DNA from 2 places in the Comamonas sp. w2-DMI genome. Region 2 is predicted to be linked to the other one. Evidence: predicted binding sites of a transcription regulator. Region 2 holds the regulator's gene; the other holds the start of a gene.
The links. Region 2 encodes FNR, which switches genes on or off when oxygen is low (the NO sensors DNR and NnrR bind a similar motif). Its sites were predicted from a motif close to TTGATNNNNATCAA; they were not measured.
Positions count from the first base shown of each region.

Region 1 (15,884 bases), on a different contig from region 2:
CAATCGAAGGCCAGCCGCATCCCATATGCAGTGCGCCTCCGTGAATGAATGGGCGCACTGTAGGAAAGCAACGTGTCAGCGCGATGACGATCCGATGACAGATCGCGGCGGCAACGCCATGAAAAAAGGCGCCCCGCGCTCCCCGCTTCGCGGGGTCGCTGCCCCTCCGGGAGGGCGTTTTCATCTTGGGGCGGCGATGAAAAAAGCCCTGCCGCCATCGTTTGCAGCAGGGCTTTGCTATGCATTGCAGAGCATTTGGCGCAGGCTAAAAGCGAATTTCAATACCAAAAAATCATGAACCCATTGATTACCCTGCGCCAGCCGCTCATGTTTTTGCAGCTTCGGCAGGCAGCATGGCAAAGCGGCTGGCCTGCAGCGATTCGATGCCGAACTCCGCCAGCAGCTGGTGCAGCCGCTCGGCCGCGCTGCGCTTTCTGTGGCCGGTATAGCGGGCCACGATGAGCTCGTTCTTCATGCTGTGCTCCCAGCCCACCAGCTCCGTCACCGTGACCTGGTAGCCGCAGGCCTCCAGGTACAGGCAGCGCAGCACGTTGGTGATCTGGCTGCCCATCTCGCGCGTGTGGATGGGATGGCGCCACAGCTCTGCCAGCGGCGTGCGCGACAGGCTCAGCGCCTTGGTCTGGCGCAGGCAGGCCGCCACCTCGGCCTGGCAGCAAGGCACCAGCACCATGGCCTTCGCCTTTTTCTCGAGCCCGAAGGCAATGGCGTCGTCGGTCGCCGTGTCGCAGGCATGCAATGCCGTGACCACGTCGAACTGCGCGGGCATGAAGTCGGCGCGCGCGGATTCGGCCACCGACATGTTGAGGAACTCCATGCGGTCGAACCCCAGGCCGGCCGCCAGCTGCTGCGAGCTTTCCACCAGCGGCGCACGCGTTTCTATGCCGTAGATGCGGCCGCGCCCCAGGTCCTTGAAGAACAGGTCGTAGAGGATGAAGCCCAGATAGGATTTGCCCGCGCCATGGTCGGCCAGCGTGACGGCATGCCCGCCCTCCGACAGCTCCTGCAGAATGGGCGCGATGAACTGGTAGAGGTGGTAGACCTGCTTGAGCTTGCGGCGCGAATCCTGGTTGAGCTTGCCGTCGCGCGTGAGGATGTGCAGCGCCTTGAGCAGCTCGATGCTCTGGCCGGGCTTGAGCTCCAGCTGCGCGGCAACGTCCTGGGCCGCCGGCTTGCCGGCCGGCCTCTTTTCCACCTTGGCCATCAGACGCCCTTCGCTGCGCCGTGGCCGGTGACGGGGCAGCGCGGGCCCACGTCCAGGTCCAGCCAGCCTTCGATGCCGATCTTCTCGAGCACCTCCATGTTGCGCTCGTAGATGGTCTCGGCCTCGGGGAAGGCTTCCACGGCCTTGTCGATGCTGTCCTCGCGCAGCAGGTGCAGCGTGGGATAGGGCGAACGGTTGGTGCAGTTGGTCACGTCGTCCACTTCCGTGCCTTCGAACTGGAACTGCGGATGAAAGGACGCCACCTGCAGAATGCCGCCCAGGTCCAGCTCCTCGACCATGGCATCGGCGATTTCGAGGAAATCGTTGAAGTCCAGGAAGTCCAGCAGCGCCTGCGGCAGGATCAGCAGCGTGGTGTCGCGCTTTTCGGGGTTGGCCTCGGCCAGGGCCTCCAGCTCGCGGTGCAGGTCCTCGGCCACGCCTTCGGCGTCGGTGGCCTCGCTGACCACATAGTGGATCTGGCCCTTGGTGTGCACGCCCTTGGCAAACGGGCACAGGTTCAGGCCGATCACGGCTTTTTCCAGCCAGCGCACCGTATCTGCGATCACGACATCGGGCGGGAAATCCTGGTCGGCAGCGGCGGTAGTGGGTTCAGTCATGGCATGGCCTCCAAAATACAAACGGGGGCTAAGACCAGGTCTTATCCCCCAGAGGTTGCGCACTGGGCGGGAAAAGTCCGGCTCGGGTACACAGGGCGCCTATTCTAGCGATGCAGGCCGCCCGGCGCTCGCCTCGCGCCATATCCACGGACGGTCCGTTCAGGCATTGCCCAGCAGGCGCAGACCCGTGATGCGCTCGTGCTCGCGCGCCGCATAGCGGTCCGTCATGCCGGCGATGAAGTCGGCCACCACGCGCGCCCGGGCGCTCAGGCCGTCGGCCTGCAGCGCGCGCTGCACAAAGCGCGGCTTCATGCACTCCGGCTCGACCATGTAGGCCGCGAACAGCTCGCTCACCACCTGCTGCGCCAGGTCCATGGTCTGCATGACCTGGGGGTGGCGGTAGAGATGGCGGAACAGGAACTGCTTGAGCTGCTGGGAGCCGGCCCTCATCTCCTCGCTGAAGCCGATGAGCACCCGCCCGCAGCCGCGCACATCGGCCACGCTCCGCACGGCCGCGGCAGCCAGTTGCGCGCGCGAGGTGTCGATCACGTCGTAGACCTGGTCGCTGAGCATGCGGCGTATGCTTTCATAGAGCAGGCGCCGGTCGGCGTGCGGCTGCATCAGTCCGGGATAATCCGCCAGAGTGGCATCGTGGTAGCGTGCAAACAGGGGCACGGCCTCGCAGAGCTGGCCCATGGTGATCAGGCCCGAGCGCACGCCGTCGTCCACGTCATGGGCGTTGTAGGCAATCGCATCGGCCAGGTTGCACAGCTGGGCTTCCAGCGAGGGCTGGGTACCGTCGAGAAAGCGCCGGGCCACGCCCTCGGGCTCGCGCGCCTCGATCAGACGCGCATTGGCCGGGGAGCAATGCTTGAGAATGCCCTCGCGGGTCTCGAACGTGAGGTTCAGCCCGTCGAACTGCGGATAGCGCTCCTCCAGCCTGTCGACCACGCGCAGGCTCTGCAGGTTGTGCTCGAAGCCGCCGTGCGGCTTCATGCATTCGTTGAGCGCATCCTGGCCCGCATGGCCGAAGGGCGTGTGGCCCAGGTCATGGGCCAGGCAGATGGCCTCCACCAGATCCTCTTCCAGCCCGAGCGAGCGCGCGATGGAGCGCCCCAGTTGCGCCACTTCCAGCGAGTGCGTGAGCCGCGTGCGGAACAGGTCGCCCTCATGGTTCACGAACACCTGGGTCTTGTAGACCAGGCGCCGGAACGCCGAGGAATGCACGATGCGGTCGCGGTCCCTCTGGAAATCGCTGCGCGTGGGCGCCGCCGCTTCGGGAAACCTGCGCCCCCGGCTCTGTGCCGGATCGCAGGCGTAGGAGGCCAGAGTCTGCATTCACTCCCCTCGACAAATCGATGGAACGACTCTAACAGCTCAATCCGGCATCAGGCGCAGCAGGCGTCGATGACTTCGCGCACCAGCGCATCGGGGGCCGCTCGCACCACGGCCTTGCCGGGGCCGTCGATCAGCACGAAGCGGATCTCACCGGCCTCGGACTTCTTGTCCACTCGCATCAGCTCCAGATAGCGGCCGGCATTGTCATTTGCATCGATCACGGCGCCGCGCACGGGCAGGCCGGCACGTTCGATCAGCATGCGCAGGCGGGCGGCAAAGGCTTCATCGACCAGGCCCAGGCGCCTGGACAGCTCCGCCGCCATCACCATGCCCGCGGCCACGCCCTCGCCGTGCAGCCAGTGGCCGTAGCCCATGCCGGCCTCCATGGCATGGCCGAAGGTATGGCCGAAATTGAGCACGGCGCGCAGACCCGCCTCCTTTTCGTCCTGGCCCACCACCCATGCCTTGATTTCCACGCTGCGCTTGACGGCATGGGCCAGCGCTGCCCGGTCGCGCCGGCGCAGCGCATCGACGTTCTGCTCCAGCCAGGAAAAGAATTCCATGTCGGCAATCGGTCCGTACTTGATGACCTCGGCCAGGCCCGCGCTGAGCTCGCGCGCGGGCAGCGTATCCAGCGTCGCCAGGTCGCACACCACCAGCTGGGGCTGGTAGAAGGCACCGATCATGTTCTTGCCCAGCGGGTGGTTGATGGCTGTCTTGCCGCCCACCGAAGAATCCACCTGGGACAGCAAGGTGGTCGGCACCTGGACAAAGGGCACGCCGCGCATGTAGCTGGCCGCGGCAAAGCCCGTCATGTCGCCGACCACGCCGCCGCCCAGCGCGAACAGCACGGTCTTGCGGTCGCAGCCATGGGCCAGCAGGGCGTCGAAGATCAGGTTCAGCGTCTGCCAGTCCTTGTGCGCCTCGCCGTCGGGCAGGACGACCGCATGGACCTGCGCATACCGCAAGCTCAGCGTCCTGCGCAGCTTTTCCAGGTACAGGGGAGCCACCACGTCATTGGTCACGATCAGGGCCGCCGCGGCCTTGGGCAGGTGCTGCCAGGTCGCGCCCTGTTCCAGCAGGTCCTGCGCTATCAAGATGGGGTAGCTGCGCTCACCCAGGTCAATCCGTACCGTTTCCATCACGTCATCCTTATCTAGCGTTCATTCAAGGCGCTGCGCACCGACGGGCACCGCCCAAACCAGGGACACCTCGCGGCGAGGACGTCGTCCCGTTATACGTCGCCCCTCAGAGAAGCCGCGCAGCGGCTCAGGGGGGAGTGAGTTCCACCTGCATGGCGACCCGCTGCGCCACCTGGGTGGCAGACAGGCCGTTGCCTGCCACCACGAAGTCGGCCACCTCCCGGTACAAGGGGTCGCGCTGGACATGCAGGTCCAGCAGGCGCTGCAGCGGATTGCCCACCTGCAGCAAGGGCCGTTGCGTGTCGCGCTGCAGCCGCCGCGCGATCTCGTGCGGAGAGGCGCTCAGGTAGACCACCGTGGAATGGGCGCGCAACTGCTCCCGGTTGGCAGGCTTGAGCACCGCGCCGCCGCCTGTCGCCACCACCGTCTTCTCGGGCCGCGCCAGCAGGCGGGCCAGCACTTCCGCTTCCACTTCGCGAAAGCGTTCCTCGCCCTCGGTGGCAAAGAAATCGCGAATGGCGCAGCCGATCTGCTCCTCGATGGCGACGTCCACGTCGACATAGCCCATCGACCAGCGCCTTGCCAGATAACGCCCGATCGTGGTCTTGCCCGAACCCGGAAGCCCCACCAGGGAAATATGTTTCTCAAACACCTGTGTCATCGCCCAAACCTTGCAGCTGCCGCCCGTCTCGCCAAAGAACGCCAATCTTCTCACGTTGCAGATGCAAAAAGGGTCTGCATGAAGTTCATGCAGACCCTACCGCCATGAAAGAAACGGTGTCAGTTGTTGGCCGTACGCAGCTGGTTGAGCATTTTCGGCGTGATGAACACCAGCATTTCGCGCTTGGTGGACGCCTTGGTGTTGTTCTTGAACAGATGGCCCAGCACGGGAATGTCGCCCAGCATGGGCACCTTGTTGACCTGGTTGGTTTCTTCCATCTCGAAGATGCCGCCGATCACCACGGTGCCGCCGTTCTCGACCAGCACCTGGGTCTTGATGTGCTTGGTATCGATGGCCACGCCCTGGGTCGTGGTCTCGCCCCGGCTGTCCTTGTTCACGTCCAGATCGAGAATGATGTCGCCCTCGGGCGTGATCTGCGGCGTCACTTCAAGCTTGAGCACGGCCTTCTTGAAGGAGATCGTGGTGGCGCCGTTGGGAGCCGTCACCGAATAGGGGTACTCCGTACCCTGTTCGATCAGAGCCTTGTTCTGGTCGGCCGTGACCAGGCGCGGGTTGGAAACGACCTTACCTTCGCCATCCGCCTCCATGGCGGAAAGCTCCAGCGAAAGAAAGCGTGTTGCCGTGCTGTTGAATACACTGAACGCAAGCTGTCCAACCGAAGCCACGCCAGGCACACTGGCCGGCAGATTGACAAAATTCTTGCTGAAATCCGTCTCAAATGTATTGGTGACCATGCCTGTTGTTTGGTCAACCTTGAATTCCTTTCGGTTGACGATGCCGGTGGAAATCTGATTCCTGGAGTTAAGGGCTCCACCGCCAAGCCGCACCCCCAACGATTTACCAAAACTGTCACGGGCTTCCACGATGCGTGCCTCGATCATCACCTGGCGCACCGGCACATCCAGCGTCGCCAGCAAGGCTTTCAGTTCCTCCAGCTTGGTACCCGTATCGGTGACGAACAGCTGGTTCGTGCGGGGTTCGGCAATGGCCGACCCGCGCTGGGAGAGAAAGCGAGCACTCTGCCCTGCCGTACCGCCCCCGCCGCTCGAAGTGGTGAGCTGCTGCAGGATATCGGCGGCCTTGGCATAGTTCAGCTGGAAACCCTGGGTGCGCAAGGGCTCCAGCTTCTGGATTTCCATCGCCGCTTCATAGTCGCGCTTGGTGCGGGCATCGATTTCATCCTTGGGCGCAATCCACAGCACGGAGCCCGACTTGCGCATTCCCAGGCCCTTGGCATCCATGATGATCTGCAGCGCCTGGTCCCAGGGCACATCCTTGAGCCGCAGCGTCAACGCCCCCGTGACCGTGTCGGAAGTGACGATATTGAAGTTGGTGAAATCCGCAATCACCTGCAGCAGGGCGCGGACCTCGATATTCTGGAAATTCAGCGAAAGCTTTTCGCCGCTGTATCCGGGCCCCTGGGTCAGCTTGCTGGTGTCCACCTTCTTCTGGCGGATCTCGAGCACGAACTGGTTGTCGCTCTGGTAGGCGCTGTGTTCCCAGTCCCCGACGGCATCCACTCGCATGCGCACACGGTCGCCCTGCTGGGTGGTCGAAATGGCCTGTACCGGCGTGCCGAAATCGGCCACATCCAGCTTTCGGCGCAGGTTCTCCGGGAGGGAGCTGCGCAGGAAGTCCACGACCAGTCCCTTGCCCTCCTGGCGCAGATCGACGCCCACCTGGCTGTTGCTCAGTCCGATGACGACTCGGCCCGAACCGTCGCTGCCGCGGCGGAAGTCCACGTCACGGATCGGAGCCACATCGCTGGATGCGGATTTGCTTTCAAAGATCTTGGATGCCGCCGTATTGCCGGACGGAGCCGCCGCAGCGGCTGGATCCAGCAGTATCAGCAGGGCCTTGCCCTGCCGCTCGGTCCGGTAGGTGGCTGCAGTTTTGAGGTTCAGGACAATGCGCGAGCGCCCCGAGGCTTCCACGATATTCGCGGAGCGCAGATTGCCGTGGTTGAAGTCGACCACGGATTTGCCGGTGCCGTTCGTGACACCGGGAAAATCCAGTGCGATGCGGGCCGGCGACTGGACGACAAATCCCGTGGGGTCTGCAGCCAGAGGTTCGGAAAAATCGACACGGATGACCTCGGTTCCCGATTGCAGGGAGCCCGACACCGATTCAATGCGGGCCTGAGCCCAGGCCAGCGAACTCAGCAACAAGCCGCCGAGGGCCAGGCCCCAGCGGGCCCTGGCAAGAATGCCATGGTTTGCACCCATCATTTCTTTCCCTCCTGCAACTCCAAAGTACTTGTTCTTTCAATCCAGTCCCCCCCCGCCGTCCTGCACGATTTCCCTCAGCTGGACGGAGTTTTCGGAGATCCGGACGATTTTTCCGTAGTTCTGCCCCAGGTAATTGCCCGTGCGGACCTGGTACAGCAGATTTCCCACCTTGATCAGGGCCGTGGGGACGCCTTTCTTGTCCAGGCTACCCACCATCGTCATCGCATCCAGCGGCTCCGCCTCCAGGGGCTCCTTGCGGCGGCTGAGCTCCGGCGCGATCAGGCTGGTGTTGGCGTTGGACTGCGCCGATTCGCGCCTGAGCACCTGCAGCAGCTTGAACGGATTGAACGGATCCATGCCTGCGCCTTCGGTATAGGCCTGGGGCTTGAAGGGCTTGGGCTCCTCCAGCGGCGTGACCCGGGGCTTGGCATTGGCCCGTTCCTGCGCCATCCAGGAGCGCAGCTCATCCTCTTCCGAGGAAAGGCAGCCTGCCAGCAGCAGGCAGCCCGCCATTGCCGTCACCCACGCAAAAGGCAATCGCTTCATTTCTTGCCCTTTCCGGCTGCCGCCGCACGCTGCGCCTGTATTTCATCCGCATCCAGGTAGCGGAACGTGCGGGCAGTGGCATCCATGGTCAGGATGTCGCCGTCCTTGGCACTGGGCACGATGGATACATTGTTCAAGGTCACGATCCGGGAGAGGAACGCCACATCGGACGCGAAGGCGCCGATATCGTGGTAGCGGCCCGTCACCTTCAAGGCGATCGGCAGCTCGGCGTAATACTCCTTGGTCACCATCGAGCCCGGGCGGAATACCTCGAACTGCAGGCTGCGGCCCAGGCCGGCCTGGTTGATATCGGACAGCAGCGCGGCCATCTCGGCCTTGCTGGGCAACTGCTTTTCCAGCTGGGTCACATACTGCTCCACCTGCTCGCGCTGCTTTTTCAGGGCGTCCAGGCTCACCGCCTTGGTCAGCTTGGTCTGGAAATCCTGGCGCAGGCTCACCTCGGTGTTCTGCTCCTGCTCCAGCTCTTCCTGATAGTCCTTGAGCATCGCAAACCACAGCAGCGCCGCCACGGCGACCGCCACAGCGATATAGAGCAGCGATTTGGGCAGCGCAGGCCAGACCGACGGATCATTCGGATCGAGGTTCCTGAACTGGCGCTGCATCTTTTCCTGCAGCGCAGAGAAATCAAGGTTCAATGACTTCTTCTTGGCCATCATTTCGCCTTCACGGAAGAGTTGGCCGCTGCCAGGTTTTTCTCTGCATCGCTGGCGCGCGTCAGATTGACGCGCAAGGTGAATGCCGCCGCCCTGCGCTTTTCCTTGGCCGTCACGTCCACGGTCTTGGCCACGATTTCCTGAAGCTCCGGCTTGGAGAACCAGGGCGTTCCTTCGGACAGATTGCGCAGCACTTCCGAAATGCGCTCGTTGGACTGGGCCGTGCCCTGCATGGTGACCACCAGCCCCTCCTGCTTGATGCTGGTGATGTAGACGCCGTCGGGCAGCTGCTTGACCAGTTCGTTGAGCATGTGGACCGGCAGATTGCGGTCCGACTGCAGGTCTTCCACGGCCTTCTGCCTGGCCCGCAGCGCAGCAATTTCCCCTTCCAGGCCGGCAATCTCCTTGATCTGCGCTTCCAGCACCTTGATCTCGGAGCGCAGCACCTCGTTCCGGGCCTGCTGGTTTTCAATCATGGTCTGGAAATACCAGTAGACCAGCGCTGCAATCAGCAGGCCGGCCAGCGCGGAAAGGAACAGGTTGATGTGAAAAGCTTCCTTGCGGCGCTTTTTCGCAGCCTCCCGGTGAGGCAACAGATTGATCAGGATCACGCTACGAACCTCCGCATCGCCAGGCCGCAGGAGGTGAGATAGGACGGCGCCTCGCGCGCCATCTTCTTCAGGCGCACGCCGCTGCCGATCTCCATGCCGTCAAAAGGATTGACCAGGCTGCACGCAAATCCCGACTGCTGGCTCACCGCTTCGACAAGTCCCGGCAGGGAGGCCGAGCCTCCCGCCATCAGAATGTGATCGACACGGTTGTATGGCGTGCTCGTGAAGAAGAACTGCAATGCGCGCGCCACTTCCTGCGTCAGGCTCTGCACGAAAGGCTTGAGTACGGCGGAAGGGTAGTCGTCCGGCAGGTCGCCGCTGCGTTTCTTGGCTTCTGCCTCCTCGGAGGAAAAGCCGTATTGCCGGGCAATCAGCTGCGTCAGCTGGGCGCCGCCGAACGCCTGGTCGCGGTCATACAGCACCTCGTCATTGCGCATCACCTGCATGCTGGTGGTCATGGCGCCGACTTCGAACAGCGCCACCACCGCATCCCGGCCTTCCCCGGGCAGGCGCCGGATCAGGCGCGACGCGGCCATGCGCGATGCATGGGGCTCGATATCGATCACCACGGGCTTGAGCCCCGCGGCTTCCGCCAAGCCCTGGCGATCCTGCACCTTTTCCCGGCGCGAAGCCGCGATCAGCACATCCACATCGCCGGGCGAACTGGTGGAAGGGCCGATGACACAGAAATCCAGGCTGACCTCGTCCAGCGAGAACGGAATGTACTGGTTGGCCTCCGATTCCACCTGGACTTCCAGCTCCTGCTCGGTCATTCCAGAGGGAAGCGCGATCTTCTTGGTGATCACGGCCGACGCAGGCAGCGCCATGGCCACATTCTTGGTGCGCGTGCCGCTTTTCTTGACCACCCGGCGCACGGCTTCGGCCACTTCGTCGAATTTCTCGATATTGCCATCGGTGATCCAGCCTTTTTCCAAAGGCTCGATGGCGCAGCGCTCCAGCTGCACCTCACCGGATTTGTTCTTGGCCAGCTCCACCAGCTTCACGCTGGAGGAACTGATGTCGATGCCAAGCAGCGGAGCCGGCTGGCGACTGAACAAAGAGCTCACATCCATAGAGATGCTCCCCCCTCTTTTTACTTGTAAATATAGAAACAAAACCTCACACTAGGGCAGCATGCTATCAGCAAGCCATAGGCGTCAATGCATTGAATAAAGGGCGTTTTCTCGGTACCGTGGTCAAAAAAAAGACAGTCTTGCGCCCTGTCAAATGCAACAACTGAAATGTCACTTTTGCATGCATTGCATAGGGTTCGGCCTAGGATGGCCAGCTTTCCCGTAGATGCCGGAGCTGCCAGTCAACCCAGCGCACGCATCGAAAAGGGCGCATTTCTATAATGCGACACCCCTTGTACAGACTGCGAAATGCCGCCATCAGACAACTCCGCTCCCCAAGCCTCCAGGCCTCAGCCCACCTCCAAGAAGCGTATGCACTGGTTTCCCCGCGCCATCCTCTGGCTGGCCGGCATTGCCGTTGCCGCAGCCCTGGCCCTGGTGCTCACGGTGGCTGTCGCCCTGGCCATGGCCTATCCCAATCTGCCCGATGTGTCCGAACTCGCGGACTACCGGCCCAAGCTGCCGCTGCGCATCTACTCGAGCGAAGGCGCGCTGCTGGGCGAATTCGGGGAAGAGCGCCGCACGCTGACACCGATCCAGGACATTCCCAAGGTCATGACCAACGCGGTGCTGGCCATCGAGGACACCCGCTTCTTCGAGCATGGCGGCGTGGACTACAAGGGCATGCTGCGTGCGGCCATTGCCAACCTGGGCCGGGTCAAGAGCCAGGGCGCCTCGACCATCACCATGCAGGTGGCGCGCAATGTGTACCTGTCTTCCGAAAAGACCTTCACGCGCAAGATCTACGAGATTCTGCTGACGTTCAAGCTCGAGCACCTGCTGACCAAGAACCAGATCCTCGAGATCTACATGAACCAGATCTACCTGGGCAACCGCGCCTATGGCTTTGCCGCGGCCTGCGAAGCCTACTTCGGCCACCCGCTCAAGGACATCACGGTGGCCGAGGCCGCCATGCTGGCCGGCCTGCCCAAGGCCCCTTCGGCCTACAACCCGATCAGCAATCCCAAGCGCGCGCGCGTGCGCCAGCTCTACATCATCGACCGCATGGAGGAAAACGGCTTCATCACGGCCGAGCAGGCCAGGCAGGCGCGTGAAGAGCCGCTCAAGATCCGCACCGCCAGCAACAGCACCCGCGTGCATGCCGAATACGTGGCCGAAATGGCGCGCCAGCTGATCTTTGCCCAGTACGGCAACGAAGCCTATACGCGCGGCCTGAACGTCTACACCACGCTCAATGCCGGCGAACAGGAAGCCGCCTACAACGCGCTGCGCAGCGGCATCATGAATTACGAGCGCCGCCAGAAGTACCGCGGCCCGGAAAAGTTCATCGCCCTGCCCACCAACCCGCAGGAACTCGAAGACGCCATCGACGATGCGCTGGCCAACCATCCCGACAACGGCGACGTGATCGCAGCCGTGGTGCTCGATGCCTCGCCCCGCAGGATCATCGCCGCGCGCGCCGACGGCGAACATTTCGAGATCACGGGCGAAGGCCTCAAGCCGGCCGAGTCGGGCCTGAGCCCCAAGGCCCCGCCCAACATCAAGATCCGCCCCGGCGCCATCATCCGTGCGGTCAAGACGCCCAAGGGCACATGGGAGATCACCCAGCTGCCCGAGGTGGAAGGCGCCTTCGTCGCCATGGTGCCGCAGACCGGCGCCATCCGTGCGCTGGTCGGCGGCTTCGACTTCGAAAAGAACAAGTTCAACCACGTCACCCAGGCCTGGCGCCAGCCGGGCTCCAGCTTCAAGCCGTTCATCTACTCGGCAGCGCTGGAAAAGGGCTTCTCGCCGGCCACCATGATCAACGACGCGCCGATCTTCTTCGGCTCGTCGGTCACCGGGGGCCAGCCCTGGGAGCCCAAGAACTACGACGGCCGCTATGACGGCCCCATGACCATGCGCACGGGCCTGAACAAGTCCAAGAACATGATCTCCATCCGCCTGCTGCAGGCCGTCGGGCCCAAGCAGGGACAGGAATGGGCCACGCGCTTCGGCTTCGAGGCCTCCAAGCAGCCGGCCTATCTGACCATGGCCCTGGGCGCCGGCTCCGTGACGCCCTTGCAGATGGCTGCCGGCTACTCGGTATTCGCCAATGGCGGCCACCGCGTCAACCCCTGGCTGATCGCCAAGGTCGTGGACCACAAGGGGCGCATTCTTTCCGAGTTCACGCCCCCGCCGGTCAATGACCTGCCCCAGGCCATCCCGGCGCGCAACGCCTTCGTCATGGACACGCTGCTCAACGACGTGGCCCGCGTGGGCACCGCGGCGCGCGCCCAGGCCACGCTCAAGCGTCCCGACCTCTACGGCAAGACGGGCACGACCAATGACTCCGTGGATGCCTGGTTTGCCGGCTTCCAGCCCACGCTGGCGGCCGTATCCTGGATCGGCTACGACACGCCGCGCAACCTGGGCTCGCGCGAAACCGGCGGCGGCCTGAGCCTGCCGATCTGGATCAGCTTCATGCAGCATGCGCTCAAGGGCGTGCCGGTGGCCGAGATGCCCGTTCCGCCCGGCGTGGTCAGCATGGGCGGCGATTGGTACTACGAGGAAAATGCCCGCAACGGCGGCGTCACCAGCCTGGGCATGGAAGGCAGCGACACCAATGCGGCCGCCGGAGCCACTCCGCCGCCGCCGGCCGAGGAACGCAGCCGCATCCTGGACCTGTTCCGCAACTGATCACGGACAGCCAGATGCAAGAAAGCCTGCTCCCTGCGAGCAGGCTTTTTCATTTTCCGGCCAGACTCCCACGCCGCCCACGGCTGGCAGCGGAGTCAGAGCGCCTTGAATTCGAGCTTCAGGCCGGATTGCTCCGTGGCATAGCTGCTCAGGTTGGCAAAGAACTCGCCGGCGCCCTTGGTGTCCACCCAGGCATTCTGCGCGACATCGAAACGGTAATGGAAGCCGCCGGCCCGGGCCGCCAGCCAGATCTCGTGCAAAGGCTTTTGCTGATTGATCACAATCTGGCTGCGGTTGCCAAACACCAGGGTCACCATGCCGCCCACGCGCTGGGCATCGATGTCGGCATCGGTTTCGTCGTTGATGCGGTCGCAGCATTGCTCCACAGCCAAAAGCAGCTGCTCCGCGCGGTCCAGGTATTCAAGGTCAGTCATTACAATTCGCACATGTTGAAAGCCCCTCAAATTCTAGTCAGGAGCATTGCCCTTGCGGCCTGTGCGGCGTCCCTGGCCCTGCTGGCCGGCTGCGGGCAGAAGGGCCCGCTGTTCCTGCCCACCGATCCGGCGGCCCGCGACCGTGCAACGCTGCCCGAGTCGCTCGGCATCTCCCGCAAGCCTGCCCCCGCGACCCAGCAGATGCCCCAGGACGATACACCGGCAGATATGCCGGCCGATGCCGACGCCCCGGCCAAGCCCTGATCGCGGCTGCCGCCGGCGCGGTGTGCGCCGGTTGATGCAGGTCAATGCCGTCTGCGGGTTTGCCCCCTAGAGTGCGGGCATCTTGTCCTTTGGCAAACCCGCCATGCCCATAGAGCTCTACCGCGATAAGCACCACATCTGCCTGATGTTCACCGACCTGATCGAGGAAGACGGTCAGGCCATCCAGGCCAACCAGTTCCTGATCGTGGACCATGGCATGGGCGCCATCATCGACCCGGGCGGCAACCTCGCGTTCAACGAGCTGTTCATGGGCATGTCGCGCCACTTTCCGCCGCAAAAGCTCGCCTACCTGATCGCCTCGCACGCGGACCCGGACATCATCGCCTCGCTGGACCGCTGGATGACTTCCACCCAGGCCCAGCTCGTCATCTCGCGCATCTGGGAGCGCTTCGCACCGCACTTCACCAAAGTGGGCAAGACGGAGAACCGCGTCATCGGCGTGCCCGATGCCGGCGGCCGGCTGCCGCTGGGCAACAGCGAACTGCTGCTGCTGCCGGCCCATTTCCTGCATGCCGAGGGCAATTTCCACTTCTACGACCCCGTCAGCCGCATCCTTTTCACGGGCGACCTGGGCGTGTCGCTCACCACCGGAGCCCAAGCGCAGCGCCCGGTCACCGACCTGATGCCGCATATCGCGCGCATGGAAGGCTTTCACCGGCGCTACATGGTCTCCAACAAGATCCTGCGGCTGTGGGTACAGATGGCGCGCCAGCTGCCGATCGACATGATCGTCCCCCAGCACGGGGCGCCCATCATGGGCCAGCAGGCCATAGCCGACCTGTTCAACTGGCTCGAAGGCCTGCAGTGCGGCATCGACCTGTTCGACCAGCGCGCCTACCAGTTGCCCACCGCCCAGATCGATCCTGCCACGCGCCAGGTGCGGCCGCCGCTGCGGGCCGTGGCCGGCGCCTAAGCGTGCGGCCGGTCAGGCCGGCCTTGCCCGGGCCGGGCGCATCGCCTGCCAGACACGCCACAGCATCAGCAGGCCGAGGATGGCCGCATAGAGCGCCACCTCGGCAAAATTGTTCTTGCCCGCACGCATCCAGAAAAAGTGCAGCAACGCCAGCGGCACGACCCCATAGACGGCGCGGTGCAGCCACTGCCAGCGCCTGCCGCCCAGGGCCTTGAGCACGAACTTGGGAGAGGTCGCGGCCAGCACCGTGAGCAGCAGCCAGGTCAGAAAGCCCACGAGGATGAAGGGCCGCTTGGGAATGTCGGCCACGATATCGTCCCACTCCAGCCCCATGTCGAACCAGGCATAGCACAGCAGGTGCAGGCAGGCATAGAAGAACACGTACAGACCGAGCATGCGCCTAAAACGCGCCAGCACCGGCAGGCCGAAGAACTGGCGCAGCGGCGTGACGGCCAGGACGATGCACAGAAAGCGTAAGGTCCAGTCCCCGGTTTTGCGCAGCAGCGCTTCCGCAGGGTTCGCGCCCAGCGTATTGGCCACGGCGCCATTGAGCAGCCAGGCAAAAGGCAGCAGGCACAGCACGAACAGCAGCGGCTTGACCCAGGGCCGCAGCAGCTGCTTTTGCAAGAACGCGCTCATGATCTCCTCGCGCCGCGACAGCGGCTTTGCGGGATGGGATGCAAGGGAAAGGCCCCCCGCTCGCAACACCGCAGCAATAGCCGCAGCGCTATTGCGAGGACTTGCAACGCCGCAGACTGCCCGTCACCCGGGCGGCCGCGAAGCCACTGTCCCGAAGGGCTGGAGCGTTGCCAACGCGGCTGCGTAGAGATCATGAGCAGTTCTAAGGCCCGCATCAGTAGAACTTCTTCAGATCCATGCCCGCGTAGAGCTGCGCCACCTGGTCGCCATAGCCATTGAACAGCAGCGTCTTGCGCTTTTTGGCGAACAGGCCGTCCTCGCCGATGCGCCGTTCCGTGGCCTGGCTCCAGCGCGGATGCGGCACATCGGGATTCACGTTGGAATAGAAGCCGTACTCGTTGCGAGCAGCCTTGTTCCAGGCCGTTCCAGGCTCCTTGTCGGTCAGGCGTATGGCCACGAGGCTCTTGGCGCTCTTGAAGCCGTATTTCCACGGCACCACCAGCCGCAGCGGCGCGCCGTTCTGGTTGGGCAGCACCTCGCCGTACATGCCGAAGGCCAGCAGCGTGAGCGGATGCATGGCTTCGTCCAGGCGCAGGCCTTCGGTATACGGCCAGTCCAGCACGCGGCTGTCCAGGCCGGGCATCTGCGCCTTGTCGGCCAGGGTGACGAACTCCACGTACTTGGCGCTGCCCAACGGCTGCACCTTCCTGAGCAGTTCGGAGAGCGAATAGCCTATCCACGGAATCACCATGGACCAGCCCTCCACGCAGCGCAGCCGGTAGA
Region 1 is NZ_JBANEL010000001.1:210,624-226,507, reverse strand. Features, by position in the region: gene V8Z74_RS00965 (hypothetical protein) at 41-298, shown strand; gene V8Z74_RS00960 (class I SAM-dependent methyltransferase) at 326-1,222, opposite strand; gene V8Z74_RS00955 (DUF1415 domain-containing protein) at 1,222-1,839, opposite strand; gene V8Z74_RS00950 (deoxyguanosinetriphosphate triphosphohydrolase) at 1,999-3,177, opposite strand; gene aroB (3-dehydroquinate synthase) at 3,228-4,319, opposite strand; gene V8Z74_RS00940 (shikimate kinase) at 4,447-4,980, opposite strand; gene V8Z74_RS00935 (type IV pilus secretin PilQ) at 5,100-7,226, opposite strand; partial or broken gene V8Z74_RS00930 (pilus assembly protein PilP) at 7,226-7,775, opposite strand; gene V8Z74_RS00925 (type IV pilus inner membrane component PilO) at 7,772-8,449, opposite strand; gene V8Z74_RS00920 (PilN domain-containing protein) at 8,449-9,060, opposite strand; gene V8Z74_RS00915 (pilus assembly protein PilM) at 9,057-10,133, opposite strand; gene V8Z74_RS00910 (penicillin-binding protein 1A) at 10,506-12,830, shown strand; gene cyaY (iron donor protein CyaY) at 12,926-13,264, opposite strand; gene lptM (LPS translocon maturation chaperone LptM) at 13,277-13,528, shown strand; gene V8Z74_RS00895 (oxygen-binding di-iron domain-containing protein) at 13,632-14,462, shown strand; gene msrQ (protein-methionine-sulfoxide reductase heme-binding subunit MsrQ) at 14,475-15,089, opposite strand; gene msrP (protein-methionine-sulfoxide reductase catalytic subunit MsrP) at 15,316-15,884, opposite strand, start outside.
Region 1: the regulator FNR is predicted to act here: its motif matches at 13,560-13,573, upstream of V8Z74_RS00895 (oxygen-binding di-iron domain-containing protein).

Region 2 (15,884 bases):
ACAGCATGCGGATCTTGTCCGCGCCCTGCGGCAGCTCGGCGGAGACGATGCGCCGCTGCGGCTTGAAGCGCTCGGGCAGATGGGCATAGGCATACAGCGCGATGCGGTCGGGGCGCAGCGCGTTGACCTGCTCCAGCGTGCGCGCAAAGGACTCGGAGGACTGCCTGGGCAGGCCGTAGATCAGGTCCACATTGATGGAGGCAAAGCCCAGGCGGCGGGCCTCCTGCACCAGAGCGAACACCTGCTCGGCAGGCTGCACGCGGTGCACGGCCTGCTGCACTTCGGGATCGAAGTCCTGCACGCCGAAGCTCAGCCGGTTGAAGCCCAGTGCCTTGAGCGCGGCCAGGCGTTCGTTGCTCACGGTGCGCGGATCGACCTCGATCGAATACTCTCCGCCGGCCTCCAGGCGGAAGTGCCCGCGCAGCAGCTCCATCAAGCGGCGCAGCTCGTCGTCGGAGAAAAAGGTCGGCGTGCCTCCGCCCAGGTGCAGCTGGCTCACGGGCTGGCCCCTGCCGCAGTGCCGGGTGTGCAGGTCGACTTCGCGCGCCAGGTAGTCCAGGTATTCGGCGGCCTTCTCGTGGTGCTTGGTGATGATCTTGTTGCAGGCGCAGTAGTAGCACAGCGAATCGCAGAACGGGACATGCACATACAGCGACAGCGGCAGGGCCCGCGTGGCGCCGAACGGCGCTTGTGCCTTGCGCTGCTGCAGCGCAAGAATGTAGTCCTCGGTACCGAAGGCTTCGACAAAGCGGTCGGCCGTGGGAAACGAGGTGTAGCGCGGCCCGGGTATGTCAAAGCGGCTCAGTAACTCAGGCGTGACAGCGGTCATATTTTCTTGGCAGGATGCGTTTCATGCCCGCAAGCGCTGTACAGTCGGAAAAGGCACTGACAGCAGCGGCATGGCAAGCGCATGATTGGGGTCGGAATATCGGCAATGTGCGCCAAAGCAAGAAAGCCGTCCTTGACGCACATCAAGAGATGCCGAGGCAAGTGCTGCCACAATTTGATTCATCTCATTACCATTGACGAGGTCACTTGCCGGCACGGGCCACCGCCCCTGCCGCCGACGTTTGCCCATGAACCTTCAGACCATCAAAGCATCCTGCTCCAACTGCAACCTGCGCGAACTGTGCATGCCCATGGGCCTGGATGACGAGCAGATGCAGCGCATCGACGCCATCGTGGCCAAACGTCGCAAGGTCAAGCGCGGCAGCCTGCTGTTTCGCAATGGTGAGACCTTCACGTCGCTGTACGCCATCCGCACCGGCTTCTTCAAGACCTGCGTGGCCACCGAGGACGGGCGCGACCAGGTGACGGGCTTCCAGATGGCCGGCGAGATCATCGGCCTGGATGGCATCGTCAACGACCACCACACCTGTGATGCCGTCGCGCTCGAGGATGCCGAGGTCTGCATCATGCCCTTCGACAAGCTGGAGGAACTATCCCGCGAAGTCACGGCCCTGCAGAACCACGTGCACAAGGTGATGAGCCGCGAGATCGTGCGCGAGCACGGCGTGATGCTGCTGCTGGGCAGCATGCGCGCGGAGGAGCGCCTGGCGGCCTTCGTGCTCAACCTCGTGCAGCGCCTGTCGGCGCGCGGCTTTTCCAAGTCGGAGCTGGTGCTGCGCATGACGCGCGAGGAAATCGGCAGCTACCTGGGCCTCAAGCTCGAGACCGTGAGCCGCACTTTCTCCAAGTTCGCCGAGGAAGGCATTGTGGAAGTCAAGCAGCGCCACCTGCGCATTCTGGATACCGAGGCCCTGAAGCGCATCGTCAACAGCCAGCAGTGCCAGAGCTGAGCGGCCCTGTTTGTCCAACAAAAGCCCGCCGGCTTGCGCCGCGGGCTTTTTTCCTGGCCTTCTGGCAACCGCTCAGTCCGGCTGCCAGTCGTGCTCGGCCAGACGGATGGGGGCCGGCCGCGCGATCGCGGCGCCGTTGAGCTCGGCCAGGCTGCGGCCCAGCAGGCTGGTCAGCAGGCTGGAGAACATGGCCACGCCCCAGAACACGAAGAAGGACACCGTGTAGACGGCATTGCGCGACCAGGCGACCGGCTCGCCCGCCAGATGCAGCTCCAGCGGATCGACAAAGGCAAAGACCAGCATTTCCATCACGGCGGCTGCGAGGAACGCAGGCCAGGCAATCCACATCCAGCGCTGAGCGACCATGGGCTGTTCTCCTGAAAGCTCTCATGCGATGGCTGCATTCTGGCCAGCAACCCGGGCGCCAGGCAAGACCGCCGCGGGCATTACCCGAGGCGGGAAACCCTGAAAGCTATCAAAAACAGGAGCTGCTGGCACATGCCTCATCTCCTGTTCCAGAGCAAACTCCTTTGAAGCCCAATGCTTTCAGGCGCAAGCCGCTCTTATTTTTGCCATATTCATGAGGAAGCCCCCGCCTCAGCGGTCCGTGGGGTGGTCTCCGGCGGGCGTGAGCGCATGGTTGCGACCAGTCAGCGCGGGGGCCTGGCTTTTCTCGGCCTCGCTCAGGCGCTTGTTGATCTCCACGCCATGGCGGTAGTAGTCCGGGTCGATCACGGGATCCGGCGCGCGCAAGGCGATATAGGCCGTCACAAAGCCCGCCACCACCACCACGGCGGGGCCGCCGATGACCAGCCAGACATGGGGAAAGCGCCACCAGGGCTTGCCATCCTCGGGATGGGCGCCAGGGGCAGCTCCCGCGGCGGTTCGGGAAGTGTTGGACATGAAGACCTCTTTCGATAGGGGGAAGGCATTGCGGCAATGCCTTCCGGGAACAATGGCAATCAAGGGCAGGCGGCGCCATCAGCGCGGCACTAGGAACACGGCCTTTTCAGCCACGCGGCCGGCGCCCGCGTTGACGGCATCCACGTTGAAGTACACCGTGTGCGATCCAGGTTCGGCGGAGCCATACGGAATCTGCAGTCGTGCGGCAATGCCGCGCGTCTCGGCCGGGCCGACGCTAACTTCGGTTTCGGACGTGACTTCCAGCCCGTCCAGCCCCGTGGCGCTGATGCGGTAACGCTGCTCGGTCTCGGTGGCATTCATGATCTGCAGGCGGTAGACATTTTCCAGCTTGCCGCCGGCCACGATGCGTGAGAGCGATGCGCGGTCGCGGATCACGTCCAGCTTGAGGGGCTGGCGCAGCGCCAGGCTGGCGATCATGGTTGCGCTCAGCGCCAGCAGCACCGCCGAATAGACGAGTACCCGCGGACGGAAGATGCGGCGCAGCGTCTGCACATGCTTCCAGCCGCGCGCAATCGCATTCTGCGTGGTCAGGCGGATCAGGCCGCGCGGATATTCCATCTTGTCCATGACGGAGTTGCAGGCATCGATGCACAGGCCGCAGCCTATGCATTCGTACTGCAGCCCGTTGCGGATATCGATGCCCACGGGGCAGACCTGCACGCACAGCTTGCAGTCGATGCAGTCGCCCAGGCCTTCGGCCTGGTGATCCGCCCCCTTCCTGCGCGGGCCGCGGGCTTCGCCGCGCGCGGCGTCGTAGCTCACGATCATGGTGTCCTTGTCGAACATGGCGCTCTGGAAGCGTGCATACGGGCACATGTACTTGCAGACCTGCTCGCGCATGTAGCCGGCATTGCCGTAGGTCGCGAAGCCATAGAACAGCACCCAGAATATCTGCCAGCCGCCCTGCAGCGCCATCAGCTGCATGCCCAGTTCGCGGATGGGTACGAAGTAGCCGACAAAGGTGAATCCGGTCCATGCCGAGACCGCAATCCACAGCAGCTGCTTGAGCGACTTCTTCCAGAGTTTCTCGAAGGTCCAGCCGCTCTTGTCGATGCGCATGCGGGCGCTGCGGTCGCCCTCCACCTTGCGCTCGATCCACATGAAGATTTCGGTGTACACGGTCTGCGGGCAGGAAAAGCCGCACCACAGCCGACCGGCCACGGCCGTGAACAGGAACAGCGCCAGCGCGCAGATGATGAGCAGGCCAGCGAGGTAGATGAAGTCCTGCGGATACAGTACCAGCCCGAACAGATAGAAGCGCCGCGCCTCCAGGTCGAACAGCACCATCTGGCGCTCGCCCCAGTCGAGCCAGGGCAGGCCATAGAAGACCAGCTGGGTGGCGAACACCATGATCCAGCGCCAGCGCGAGAAAAATCCGGCGACGGAGCGCGAATAGACCTTCTGCTCGGACACGAACATCGGCACTTCGTGGAGCCCGCCCTCGGATTCGACGGGGGTGATCGGGATCACCTTGCGGGGTTTGCCGTGATCGGGTTGCATGGCAGTTCCTTAATATTTTTGTAATTTCTGAAAATGCAAACGCAAAAAAGGCGGCGCCGCCGGCACCGCCTTTCAGACGAGCTTACTGCGGGGCAGCACCGCTCTTGTTCGACAGGCTCCACACATAGGAGGCCAGCACGGCGATCTGCGCTTCGGTCAGCTTTTCCTTCTGGGCCGGCATCTCGTTTTGCTTGCCGTTGTTGACGATGTTCATGATTGCGGCTTCGCCGTAACCGTGCAGCCAGATGTCGTCGGTCAGGTTGGGCGCGCCCATGGCCTGGTTGCCCTTGCCGTCCATGCCGTGGCAGGCGGCACAGGCCACGAACTTGGACTTGCCCAGCGAGGCGCGCACGGAGTCGTGCGGGCTGCCCGACAGGCTCAGCACATAGTGGGCCACGTTGCGCACATCGTCTGCCGTCCCCACCGCCGCGGCCATGGGCGGCATGACGCCGATGCGTCCGTTGGTGATGGTTTCCCTGATCTTCTCGGGCGTGCCGCCATGCAGCCAGTCGCCGTCGGTCAGATTGGGGAAGCTCTTGCCGCCGCGCGCATCGGAGCCATGGCATTGCGCGCAGTTGTTCATGAACAGGCGCTCGCCGATGGCCATGGCCTGCGTGTCCCTGGCCATCTCCTGGGCAGGCATGGACGTGAACCTGGCATACAGCGGCTCCAGGTCCGCCTGGGCCTTGGCCACTTCCTTTTCATAGGCGCCGGTCTGGCTCCAGGCGAGCTTGCCGGTGTAGCTGCCCAGGCCGGGATAGATCGCCAGGTAGGCCAGGCTGAAGACGACGGTGATCACGAACAGCCCCATCCACCATTTGGGCATGGGGTTGTTGAGCTCGCGCAAGTCTTCGTCCCAGACATGGCCCGTGGTGTTGTCCGCCGCCGAAACGACCTTCTTGCGCGCCACCACGATGAGCAGCAGCAGACAGCCAAGAATGCCGAGCAGCGTGAGCGCGACGACATACATCGACCAGAAATTGTTGATGAAATCACTCATGGGATGTTCTCGTTATGTGAGCGGACTCAGTCCTGCAGGAAAGGCAGCTGGGCCGCCTCTTCGAAACGGGCCTGGTTGCGGCGGGCAAATGCCCACCACCAGATGCCGAGGAAGCACGCCAGCGATGCCAGCGTGACCACGATGCGCACGGTGGTGATATCCATTTCCGGTTCCCCCCTGGCTTACTTGACGGCACGGCCCAGGACCTGCAGATAGGCGATCACGGCCTCCATCTCGGTCTTGCCCTTGACCTGCTCGGCAGCGCCGGCGATCTCCTCGTCGGAGTACGGCACGCCGACCTTGCGCAGCGCCGTCATGCGCTGGGCCACGGCGGTGTCGTCGACCTTGCTGGCCTCCAGCCAGGGATAGGCCGGCATGTTGGACTCGGGCACCACGTCGCGTGGGTTGTGCAGGTGGACGCGGTGCCATTCGTCGCTGTACTTGCCGCCCACGCGGTGCAGGTCGGGGCCGGTGCGCTTGGAACCCCACTGGAAGGGATGGTCGTAGACGAATTCGCCGGCCACCGAGTAGTGGCCGTAGCGCATGGTCTCGGCGCGGAACGGGCGGATCATCTGCGAGTGGCAGTTGTAGCAGCCTTCGCGCAGATAGACGTCGCGGCCCATCAGCTGCAGCGGCGTGTAGGGCTTGAGGCCCGCCACGGCTTCGGTCGTGGATTTCTGGAAGAACAGCGGCACGATTTCCGCCAGGCCGCCGATGGCCACGACGAGCAGGATCAGCGTGATCAGCAGGAAGTTGCTGGTCTCCACCTTCTCGTGGGAAAAGCTCTTGGGAGCCGTATTGTTGTGTTCAGACATTGCTTGCGCTCCTCGATGCTCAGGCGTGGGCCACGGCGGCAGGCACGGCTACCTTGACGGAACGGCCGGACATGGCGGTCTTCCAGGTATTCCAGGCCATCACCAGCATGCCGCCCAGGTAGAGCAGGCCGCCGGTCACACGGATCACATAGAAGGGATAGGTCGCCTTCACGCTTTCCACGAAGGTATAGGTCAGCGTGCCGTCGGGATTGACGGCGCGCCACATTAGGCCCTGCATCACGCCGGCGATCCACATCGCGGCGATGTACAGCACGATGCCGATGGTGGCCATCCAGAAGTGCAGTTCGATGGCGGGCACCGAGTGCATCTTGGTCTTGCCGAACAGGCGCGGGATCAGGTAGTAGAGCGAACCCATGGTGATCAGGCCCACCCAGCCCAGCGCGCCGGAGTGCACGTGGCCCACGGTCCAGTCGGTGTAGTGCGACAGCGCATTGACGGTCTTGATGGCCATCATCGGGCCTTCGAACGTGGACATGCCGTAGAACGACAGGGACACGATCAGGAAGCGCAGGATGGGGTCGTCGCGCAGCTTGTGCCAGGCGCCCGACAGCGTCATGATGCCGTTGATCATGCCGCCCCAGCTGGGCGCCAGCAGGATCAGCGAGAACACCATGCCCACGGACTGCGTCCAGTCGGGCAGTGCCGTGTAGTGCAGGTGGTGCGGGCCGGCCCACATGTAGGTGAAGATCAGCGCCCAGAAGTGGACGATGGACAGGCGGTACGAGTAGACGGGACGGCCGGCCTGCTTGGGGATGAAGTAGTACATCATGCCCAGGAAGCCCGCGGTCAGGAAGAAGCCCACGGCGTTATGGCCGTACCACCACTGCACCATGGCATCCTGCACGCCGGCATAGGCCGAATAGCTCTTCATCCAGCCCGCGGGAATGGCCGCGCTGTTGACGATGTGCAGCAGCGCCACCGCCAGGATGAAGCCGCCATAGAACCAGTTGGCCACATAGATGTGCCGGACCTTGCGGATGCCGACGGTGCCGAAGAACACGATGGCGTAGGCCACCCAGACTGCCGCGATCAGCAGGTCGATGGGCCATTCGAGTTCGGCGTATTCCTTGCCCTGCGTATAGCCCAGCGGCAGGCTGACGGCGGCGGCCAGGATGACCAGTTGCCAGCCCCAGAACGTGAAGCTGGCCAGCTTGGGCATGAACAGCTTGGTCTGGCAGGTACGCTGCACCACGTAGTAGCTGGTGCCCATCAGCGCGCAGCCGCCGAAGGCGAAGATCACTGCATTGGTGTGCAGCGGACGCAGACGGCCATAGCTCAGCCAGGGAATGCCGAAGTTGAGTTCCGGCCAGGCGAGCTGGGACGCGATGAACACGCCCACGGCCATGCCAACCACCCCCCATACCACGGCCATGATAGAGAACTGTCTCACGACGGTGTCGTCGTAATAGACAGCATTGTTATTCGTAGCTTCCATCGGGCACCTCTAAGATTGCTTGCAAAGTGTTCATTGGTTTGTTCTCAGGCTGTTTGATCCACCTCAATCGTCACGGAGAATGCGCTCCCCCTCCTGTTCCACGCTCTCGAACTGCCCGCGATACACGGCCCACCAGAGCGCGGCCACGATGGCCAGCACCAGCACCACGGACAGCGGAATCAATACGTACAGCACTTCCATCAGCGGCCTCCTTGGGGACCTGCGGCCGCCATGCCCAAAGCCGGCGAGGCGCCTCCCGCGCCTGCCGTGGCGGCGGTGGACATGGCGGCATGCGCCACAGGCAGGCGCCGGGCCAGCCTCGCGGCATTGAGCACCACCAGCAGCGAGCTGGCCGCCATGCCCAGGCCGGCCAGCCAGGCCGGCATCCAGCCCATGAGGGCCAGGGGAATCGAGACCGCGTTGTAGGCTGCCGCCCAGCCCAGGTTCTGGCGCACGACGGACAGCGTGCGGCGCGCGAGCAGCACGCTTTGCAGCACCAGCTCCAGACTGTCGCCCAGGACGACAAAGTCAGCGCGCGATTGTGCCAGCGGCACTGCTTTGCCAAACGCAAAAGAGACATGCGCTCCAGCTAAAACCGGGCCGTCGTTGAGGCCGTCGCCGACCATGGCCACATGGTGGCCGGCAGCCTGCGCGGTCTGCATCTGCGCCAGCTTGTCCTGGGGGGTGCAGCCGCCCTGCGCCTGCACGACGCCCAGAGCCTGGGCCACGGCATGCACTGCGGCCGGACGGTCGCCCGACAGCAACTGCACGGCCACGCCGCCGGCCTGCAGCGCGCGGATCACGTGTGCCGCCTCGGGGCGCAGGTCCTCGCTCAGGTGAAATTGCGCCAGCGCCCGCCAGCCCTGCTCCGTGGCTTCGGCCAGCATCACGCTCTGGCCGGGCTCCTGCGGGGCCAGCTCGGCCACTTCGCAATGCCGGGCCGAACCCAGGCGCAGGTGCAGACGCGGGGGCCGCATGCCCTGTCCGCTCCCGCCTGCCGCCTCGACCCAGGCATCCAGGCCCGCGCCGGCCTGCTCCTGCACGGCATCCAGCTGCCAGCCGCACGCCGGGCCGGCCGGCAATCCGGCTGTCTGCGCCGCGGCGGCCAGCGCCCTGGAGACAGGGTGCATGGACTGGCGGGCCAGCAGTGCGGCCAGGGCCAGCACCTCGTCATGCTCCTGGCCGGGTGCCGCCGTCATGGCGCGCAGCACCAGGCCGTCGCGCGTGAGCGTGCCGGTCTTGTCGAACACCAGGGTGTCTACGGCGGCCAGCGCCTCCAGACCCTGCAGATTGCGCACCAGCACGCCATGGCGCGCCAACGTGCCGGCGGCCGTGAGCATGGCCACGGGCGTGGCCAGCGACAGCGCGCAGGGACAGGTGACGATGAGCACGGCCACGGCCACCATCACGGCCTTGCCGGGATCCGAGGGCCACCACCAGACGGCGGCAGCCAGTGCGGCCAGCAGCACGACCACCAGGAATGGGCGCGCCACCTTGTCGGCCAACTGGGCCAACCGTGGCTTTTGCAGCGAGGCGCTTTCCATCAGCTCGACGATCTGCGCAAAGCGCGTGCCCTCGCCCACGCTGTCCACGCGCATGTCGACCATGGCGTCCAGGTTGTAGCTGCCCGCCGTGACGCTGTCGCCCACGCCGCGCGGTACGGCCGTGGACTCGCCCGTCAGCAGGGCCTCGTCGGCATGGGTGCGGCCGCGCACGATGGTGCCGTCCGCCGGAAAGGCCTCGCCGGCCAGCACGCGCACCACATCGCCCACGCGCAGGCGGCGCGTGGCCACGCGCTCGAAGTCATCGCCGTCGCCGCCCTGCCCGTTGCCGCAGCCCCTGCTGCGCAGCACCGAATCGGGGAGGCGGTTCATCACGGCCTCCAGCGCGCCGGCCGTGCGGTCGCGCAGGCGCAGCTCCAGCCAGCGGCCCGTGAGCAGGAAGAAGACGAACATGGTCAGGGAATCGAAAAAGACTTCGCGGCCGAAGGGCCCCGAAGGATCGAAGGTGCCCATGGTGCTGATCACAAAGGTGATCAGCATGCCGATGGCCACGGGCAGGTCCATGCTCACGCGGCGCTGGGCGATGTCCTTGAGCGCGCTGCGCAAGAACGGCCCGCAACAGAACAGCACCACGGGCAGGGAGATCACCCACGAAGCCCAGCGCAGCAGCGTCTCCATCTCCAGCGACAGATCGCCGGGCTGGGCGATGTAGGCAGGCCATGCATACATCATGACCTGCATCATGCAAAAGCCCGCCACCAGCCAGCGCCACAGCGCGCGGCGCGTCTCGGCCTGGCGCAGCTCGCGCACAAAGGCATCGCGCGCCGGCAGCGCGCGGTAGCCGGCACGCGCCACCGCCTCCATCCACTGCGATGGAAGCACCTGGGCGGGGCGCCAGACGACGCGGGCGCGGCGCGTGGCTGCGCTGACTTCGGCCTCCTGCACTCCGGGCACGGCGCGCAGCGCCTCCTCGATGGTCAGCGCACACGCAGCACAATGCATGCCCTCCAAAACGACGTACGAATCCCACACCGGAGATTCGGCATCGTGTTCAGAGGGTTGCGAAGTCTTGCGGCCCGTAGGCCGTCCAAAGGAGTTCCACTCCTGTGGATCATCCAGCAGCAGGCTGACAGCCCGGGCCTGGACGTAGAGGCCAGAATCAACATCAGCCTGCCGTTGCCCGGTGGGCGTGACAGGGTTGTTCTGGTACATATGTCGAGCGTAATGGAGCACGATCATACTGACGTTGACATTAATCAAGCGTTAACAGCCAGAACAATCTATGCTTTCATTGCATAGACCGTAGAAGCCCATCAAGAAAGGAGTTGCATATGTACAACCGCATCCTGATCGCCACTGACGGCACGGAGCTGTCCGACAAAGCAGTGCACAGCGGGCTGGACCTCGCGGCGCTTTGCGGCGCCAGCGTGATTGCGCTCAAAGTGGTGTCGCACTATCCGCGCAGCTACCTGGAAGGCAGCGACCTGCTGGACATCAAGGAAGCCAAGCGCATCGAGGAACAATGGACCCAGCAGGCCCAGACGCTGCTGGACGGCATCAAGGCCTTCGGCCATGAGCGCAAGGTTGCCGTGACCACCGAGGTCGTGCATTCGGACCTGGTGGCGGAGTCCATCGTGGAAGCGGCCAAGAAGCATGACTGCGACCTGATCGTCATGGCTTCGCATGGCCGCAAGGGCCTGCAGCGCCTGTTGCTGGGCAGCGAGACCCAGCATGTGCTGACGCACTCGCACATACCGGTGCTGGTGCTGCGCTGAAGCGCTGCATTGCGGCCGCCGCGCCAGGGCCGCAGCCCCAATGCCCTGCTCCTGGCGCTCTCAAAACAAAAGCAGCTCGCGCACGAGCTGCTTTTGTTTGGGGCATTTTCCATACTGGCTTGGCCTGCCCGCCTGCGCTAGCTGCTAGCAAATATGCAGTCAAGGCAAAGATCAATTCACTTTGCCATGCATAGCCGTTCGGCCGGTTTGTGCTTTTCCGGACCCGACCGGCCTTCCCGGCAGCCGGGTCATGCGAATTCCCGCGCGTACTGGTCGCGCAGCAGCTTTTTCTGCACCTTGCCCATGGTGTTGCGCGGCAGGCTGTCGACCACGTAGCAACGCTTGGGCACCTTGAAGTGGGCCAGCTGCGCCCTGAGCGTATCGATCACGGCCTGGCCATCGATCTGTGCCCCCGCGCGCGGCACGATGACCGCCACGCCGACCTCGCCGAAATCCGGATGCGGCACGCCGATCACGGCGCTTTCGTCCACGCCGGGCAGTTCGTTGATGAAGCCTTCCACCTCGGCCGGATAGACGTTGTAGCCGCCCGAGATGATCAGGTCCTTGCTGCGCCCCACGATGGAGAAATAGCCGCGCTCGTCCTGCATGCCCACGTCGCCGGTCTTGAACCAGCCGTCCGCCGTGAACTCCTCGGCCGTTTTCTCGGGCATGCGCCAGTAGCCCTTGAACACATTGGGGCCCTGCACCTGGATGTTGCCGATCTCGCCGCGGCCCAGCGGCTGCCCGTCGTCGCCCTGCACGCGCACGCCCACGCCGGGCAGCGGAAAGCCCACGGTGCCGCCGCGGCGCTCGTCCTGGTTGTCGAAGCGCGGATCGGCCGCATAGGGGTTGGAGGTGAGCATGATGGTCTCGCTCATGCCGTAGCGCTCCAGGATGGCGTGGCCCGTGCGCCGGCGCCAGGCGCGGAAGGTCTCGATCAGCATGGGCGCCGAGCCCGAGATGAACAGCCGCATGTGCGCCGCCTTCTCGCGGTCCAGCCGTGCATCGGCCAGCATGCGCACATACAGCGTGGGCACGCCCATGAAGACGGTGGCGTCCTTGAAGCGGTCGATCACAGCGGCAGGCTCGAACCTGGAGAACCAGATCATGGGGCTGCCGTTGATCAGCGCGCCGTGGATGGCCACGAACAGGCCATGCACATGGAAGATGGGCAGCGCATGGATGAGCACGTCGCCCTCCTGCCAGCCCCAGTACACCTTGAGCGTGGCCGCATTGGTCAGCAGGTTGCCGTGCGTGAGCATGGCGCCCTTGCTGCGCCCCGTGGTGCCGCTGGTGTAGAGGATGGCGGCCAGATCGTCGGCCCTGCGCGCCACGGGCTCCTGCGCATCGCCGTGGTGGGCCGCGCGCTCCAGCAGCGTGCCGGTACGGTCCGTGCCCAGCGTGTATACATGGCCCACGCCCCGGTTGAAGGCCAGCTTGGAGACCCAGCCGAAATTGCCGGGCGCGCAGACCACGACGGCAGGCTCGGCGTCAGAGATGAAATACTCCATCTCCGCCCCCTGGTAGGCCGTGTTGAGCGGCAGGAACACATATCCGGCGCGCAGCGTGGCCAGGTACAGCATCATGGCCTCGACCGATTTTTCCACCTGCACCGCAATGCGGCTGCCCTCGGGCAGCTGCAGCGACTGCAGCAGATTGGCCATGCGCGCGCTGCCGCGGTCCAGGTCCGCCCAGGTGTAGTACAGGCTTCGGCCATCGGGCTCCACGGCCTCGACGGCGATCTGCTCCATCTGCTTGGGAAACGCGGCGCGCAAGGCGCTGAAAAGATTGGCTTGAGGCATTTCGGTCATCGTGATTCGGTCGGACTCGGTAACTACGGAAGCAAAACAATGCCAGCCCATCATAGGGCCGGACCGGGTTCATTCCTGTCGCCCGCCGGGCAGGCGCCAGCGCGGCATCACCGCGCAAAGGCCAACGCCGCCGTGCGGCATGAAAGGCCCCGGCGGCGGCATCGTCCCACTGCGCGCCATCTCCTCGGAGGAAAGCCGCGCAGCAGCACGGGCGCTATGAATCAATCTTCACGCCGGCGGCCTTGACGACCTGCGCCCAGCGCTGGATTTCGCTGTGGATCATGGCGGCGAACTGCTGCTGGCTCAGCCTGCCGTAGTCGGCGCCGTTCTTGGCCCAGGCCGCCTTGATGTCGTCGGCGGCACCGATCTTCTGCACCTCGTCGATCATCTGCTGCTGCACGGCCGCCGGCGTGCCCCTGGGCGCCCACAGGCCGTACCAGGTGGTCACGGTGAAATCGGGCAGGCCGCATTCGCTGGCGCAGGGTACGTCGGGAAAGGCGGGGTTGCGCTGAGCGCCCGCCACCATCAGCGCCCGGATCCGGCCGCTCTTGATGTGCTGGGCCGAGGAGCCCAGGCCGTCGAACAGCATGTCCACATTGCCGGCAATCAGGTCCTGCAGCGCGGGTCCCGCTCCCTTGTAGGGGATGTGGGTGATATCGGTATGGGTCTGCAGCTTGAACAGCTCGCCGGCCAGATGGTGGGAGGAGCCCGGCCCCGCCGAGGCGTAGTTGAACTTGCCCGGATGGGCGCGTACATCGGTGAGCAGCGCCTGCAGTGTCGTATGCGGCACCTTCTTGGGATTGACCACGACCACCTGGGGCACGCTGGCCAGCAGCGCCAGCGGTATGAAGTCGCGCTCCAGGTCGTACTCGAGCCGGGGATAGACTGAAGGCGCGATCACGTGATGGGTGCCGCCCATGAAGAAGTTGTAGCCGTCCGCCGGTGCCTTGGCCGCGATGGCGGCGCCCAGCGTGCCGCCGGCACCGCCGCGGTTGTCCACCACCAGCGTCTTGCCCGTGGCCTTGGCGAACTGGCTGGAAAACGGCCGGGCAAAGGCGTCGGTGCCGCCGCCGGCCGGGAAAGGCACGACCAGGTTCACGGGCCTGGCAGGCCAGTCGCCGCCCGCCCGCGCCATGCCGGCCCAGCCGGACAGGCCTGCGGCTGCCACCGCCCCCATCGATCTGAGCAGTGCGCGCCGCCGCGCCTGCTCCTGTCCCCACTGCCCGCCCTCACCTGCGCACTCCTGCGGAAAAACCTGCATCGCATGCCTCCTGATGTGCAAGACCTGGCGCTTGCATGGATGCGCCGGCCCGCTTGTGGTTGGACAGCGCAGGGCAAAGACAGAGGCAGTTCAGGAACGCATCATCCTTTGCACAGGGATTCGATCTCCGAAGACACCGGAATCTTGCCCTGCGCCAACAGGCTGCGGTGCCTGTCCAGGCGCTTGAGGTCATACAGATAGTTGACCATCAGCCCCATGGACTGCTTGAGCCCCTTGGACGACAGGTCTGCCGCCCAGTTCAGGCGCTCCACGCGCGCACCGTTGCCAAGGTGAAAGCGTGCCACGGCATCCAGCGGACGGCCCTTGGCAGTTTCCCGGCCCAGGTAGCGGGCTGCGCAGAACAGGGCGACCTGCCGCACGGGAGATTTGTCCTTGAGCGATGCGGGGTCCTCCAGCGCGGCCAGCAGGTGCGCGGCATCCAGGCCGCCGGCGGCCTTCTCCAGCGCGGCCTTTTGCTTGTCGTCGAGTTCCTGCAGCACGGCATCGCCCTGCTTGGCCAGCCAGCCGCGCAGGCCCGGGATCGGCGACAGCGTGGCGAAATGCTTGAGCCTGGGGAACTCCTGGGTGAGCGTTTCCACCACATGCTTGATCAGCGAATCGCCGAAGCTCACGCCCTTGAGGCCGGTCTGCGTGTTGCTGATCGAATAGAAGATGGCCGTGTTGGCCTTGGCGATGTCCACCGCGGCGGCCGACTCGTCGAGCAGCGGCGCAATGCTGCCCGCAAGCTTGTCCAGCAGCGCCACCTCCACGAAGATCAGCGGCACGTCGGGCATGCGCGGATGGAAGAACCCGTAGCAGCGGCGGTCGCTGTCGAGCCGGTTCTTGAGGTCGGCCCAGCTGCGGATGTCGTGCACGGCCTCGTACTGGATCAGCTTTTCGAGCAGCGAAGCCGGCGAATCCCAGCTCAGGCGGCGCAGCTCCAGCAGCGCCACGTCGAACCAGCTGGAAAACAGATGTTCGAGTTCCGCATCCAGCGCCACATAGCGCTGTTCGGCCCTGGGCAGGGACAGCAGCTGGGCGCGCATGTCGACCAGAAAGCGCATGCCGCCCTGGGGCTGGGCAAAGCGCTGCAGCAGCCGCGTACGCGAGGACAGCAGCGCGCGGCGCAGGCGCATCTCGGCCTCGCTGCGCTCGGCATCGCTGCCCGCCTGATCATACTGCTGGCGCGCCGCCTGCAGCGCCTGGGCGTCGGGCCCGAACTGCTCGACGATCAGTGTCCAGAAATCCTTGCGCTCCGGCAGCGGGGCCTTGGCATACCACTCCATCAGCGCCTGGGCATGGCGGCCGCCCTCCACATCGCTGAGCGCGGCATCGGCCACCTGCTGCAAATCCTCCAGCAGGCGGCGCAACTCGCGTGGCGACAGGGCTTCCTGCCCGCGCCGCAAGGTGGCCTCCAGGCGCTGCGCCAGCGGGCGCTGCTCGGACTCCCCCTTGCCGGCTTTCCCGCCTTCCACGCCGCGCACCCACAACTTGGTCTGCTCAATCCAGTCTGCTGCCCAACTCATCTGCTGCCTTTGTTGTTTCAAATGCTCTCAATGCCGAAGCATATAACGCCTGCATGCATTGGCCTGCAGAGCATTATGGCCATGCATTCGGCGCCGCGGAGTCATCCAACATCCATCGCTGCAGCGCCGCAACAGCGAAACGGCGGCCCCCTCCATCAGGGTCTTTTCATCCCGGGATGGCCCGGCAATGAAAAACGCAGGCACGGGGCCTGCGTCGATGGAAGGGAAAGGAGCTCCTCAGCCCGCCGAGCGCTGCACCTCATAGGGCGCGCGCCTGCCGCACCACAGCCACATCGCGATACCGCCCACGATCATGGGCACGCACAGCCACTGGCCCATGCTCATGCCCAGCGACAGCAGGCCCAGGAAGTCGTCGGGCTCGCGGAAATACTCGGCCGTGAAGCGGAAGACACCGTAGCCCACCAGGAAGACCGCCGCCACCTGCCCCGGCCTGCGCTCCTTGCGGGCATAGAGCCACAGGATGATGAACAGCAGCAGGCCTTCGAGCAGGAACT
Region 2 is NZ_JBANEL010000003.1:211,060-226,943, reverse strand. Features, by position in the region: gene hemN (oxygen-independent coproporphyrinogen III oxidase) at 1-829, opposite strand, end outside; gene fnr (fumarate/nitrate reduction transcriptional regulator Fnr) at 1,077-1,799, shown strand; gene V8Z74_RS05540 (hypothetical protein) at 1,872-2,165, opposite strand; gene V8Z74_RS05535 (FixH family protein) at 2,397-2,702, opposite strand; gene ccoG (cytochrome c oxidase accessory protein CcoG) at 2,781-4,223, opposite strand; gene ccoP (cytochrome-c oxidase, cbb3-type subunit III) at 4,306-5,223, opposite strand; gene V8Z74_RS05520 (cbb3-type cytochrome oxidase subunit 3) at 5,250-5,387, opposite strand; gene ccoO (cytochrome-c oxidase, cbb3-type subunit II) at 5,406-6,038, opposite strand; gene ccoN (cytochrome-c oxidase, cbb3-type subunit I) at 6,058-7,494, opposite strand; gene ccoS (cbb3-type cytochrome oxidase assembly protein CcoS) at 7,558-7,695, opposite strand; gene V8Z74_RS05500 (heavy metal translocating P-type ATPase) at 7,695-10,208, opposite strand; gene V8Z74_RS05495 (universal stress protein) at 10,328-10,771, shown strand; gene V8Z74_RS05490 (malonate--CoA ligase) at 11,020-12,573, opposite strand; gene V8Z74_RS05485 (Bug family tripartite tricarboxylate transporter substrate binding protein) at 12,797-13,759, opposite strand; gene V8Z74_RS05480 (malonyl-CoA decarboxylase) at 13,945-15,369, opposite strand; gene lgt (prolipoprotein diacylglyceryl transferase) at 15,607-15,884, opposite strand, start outside.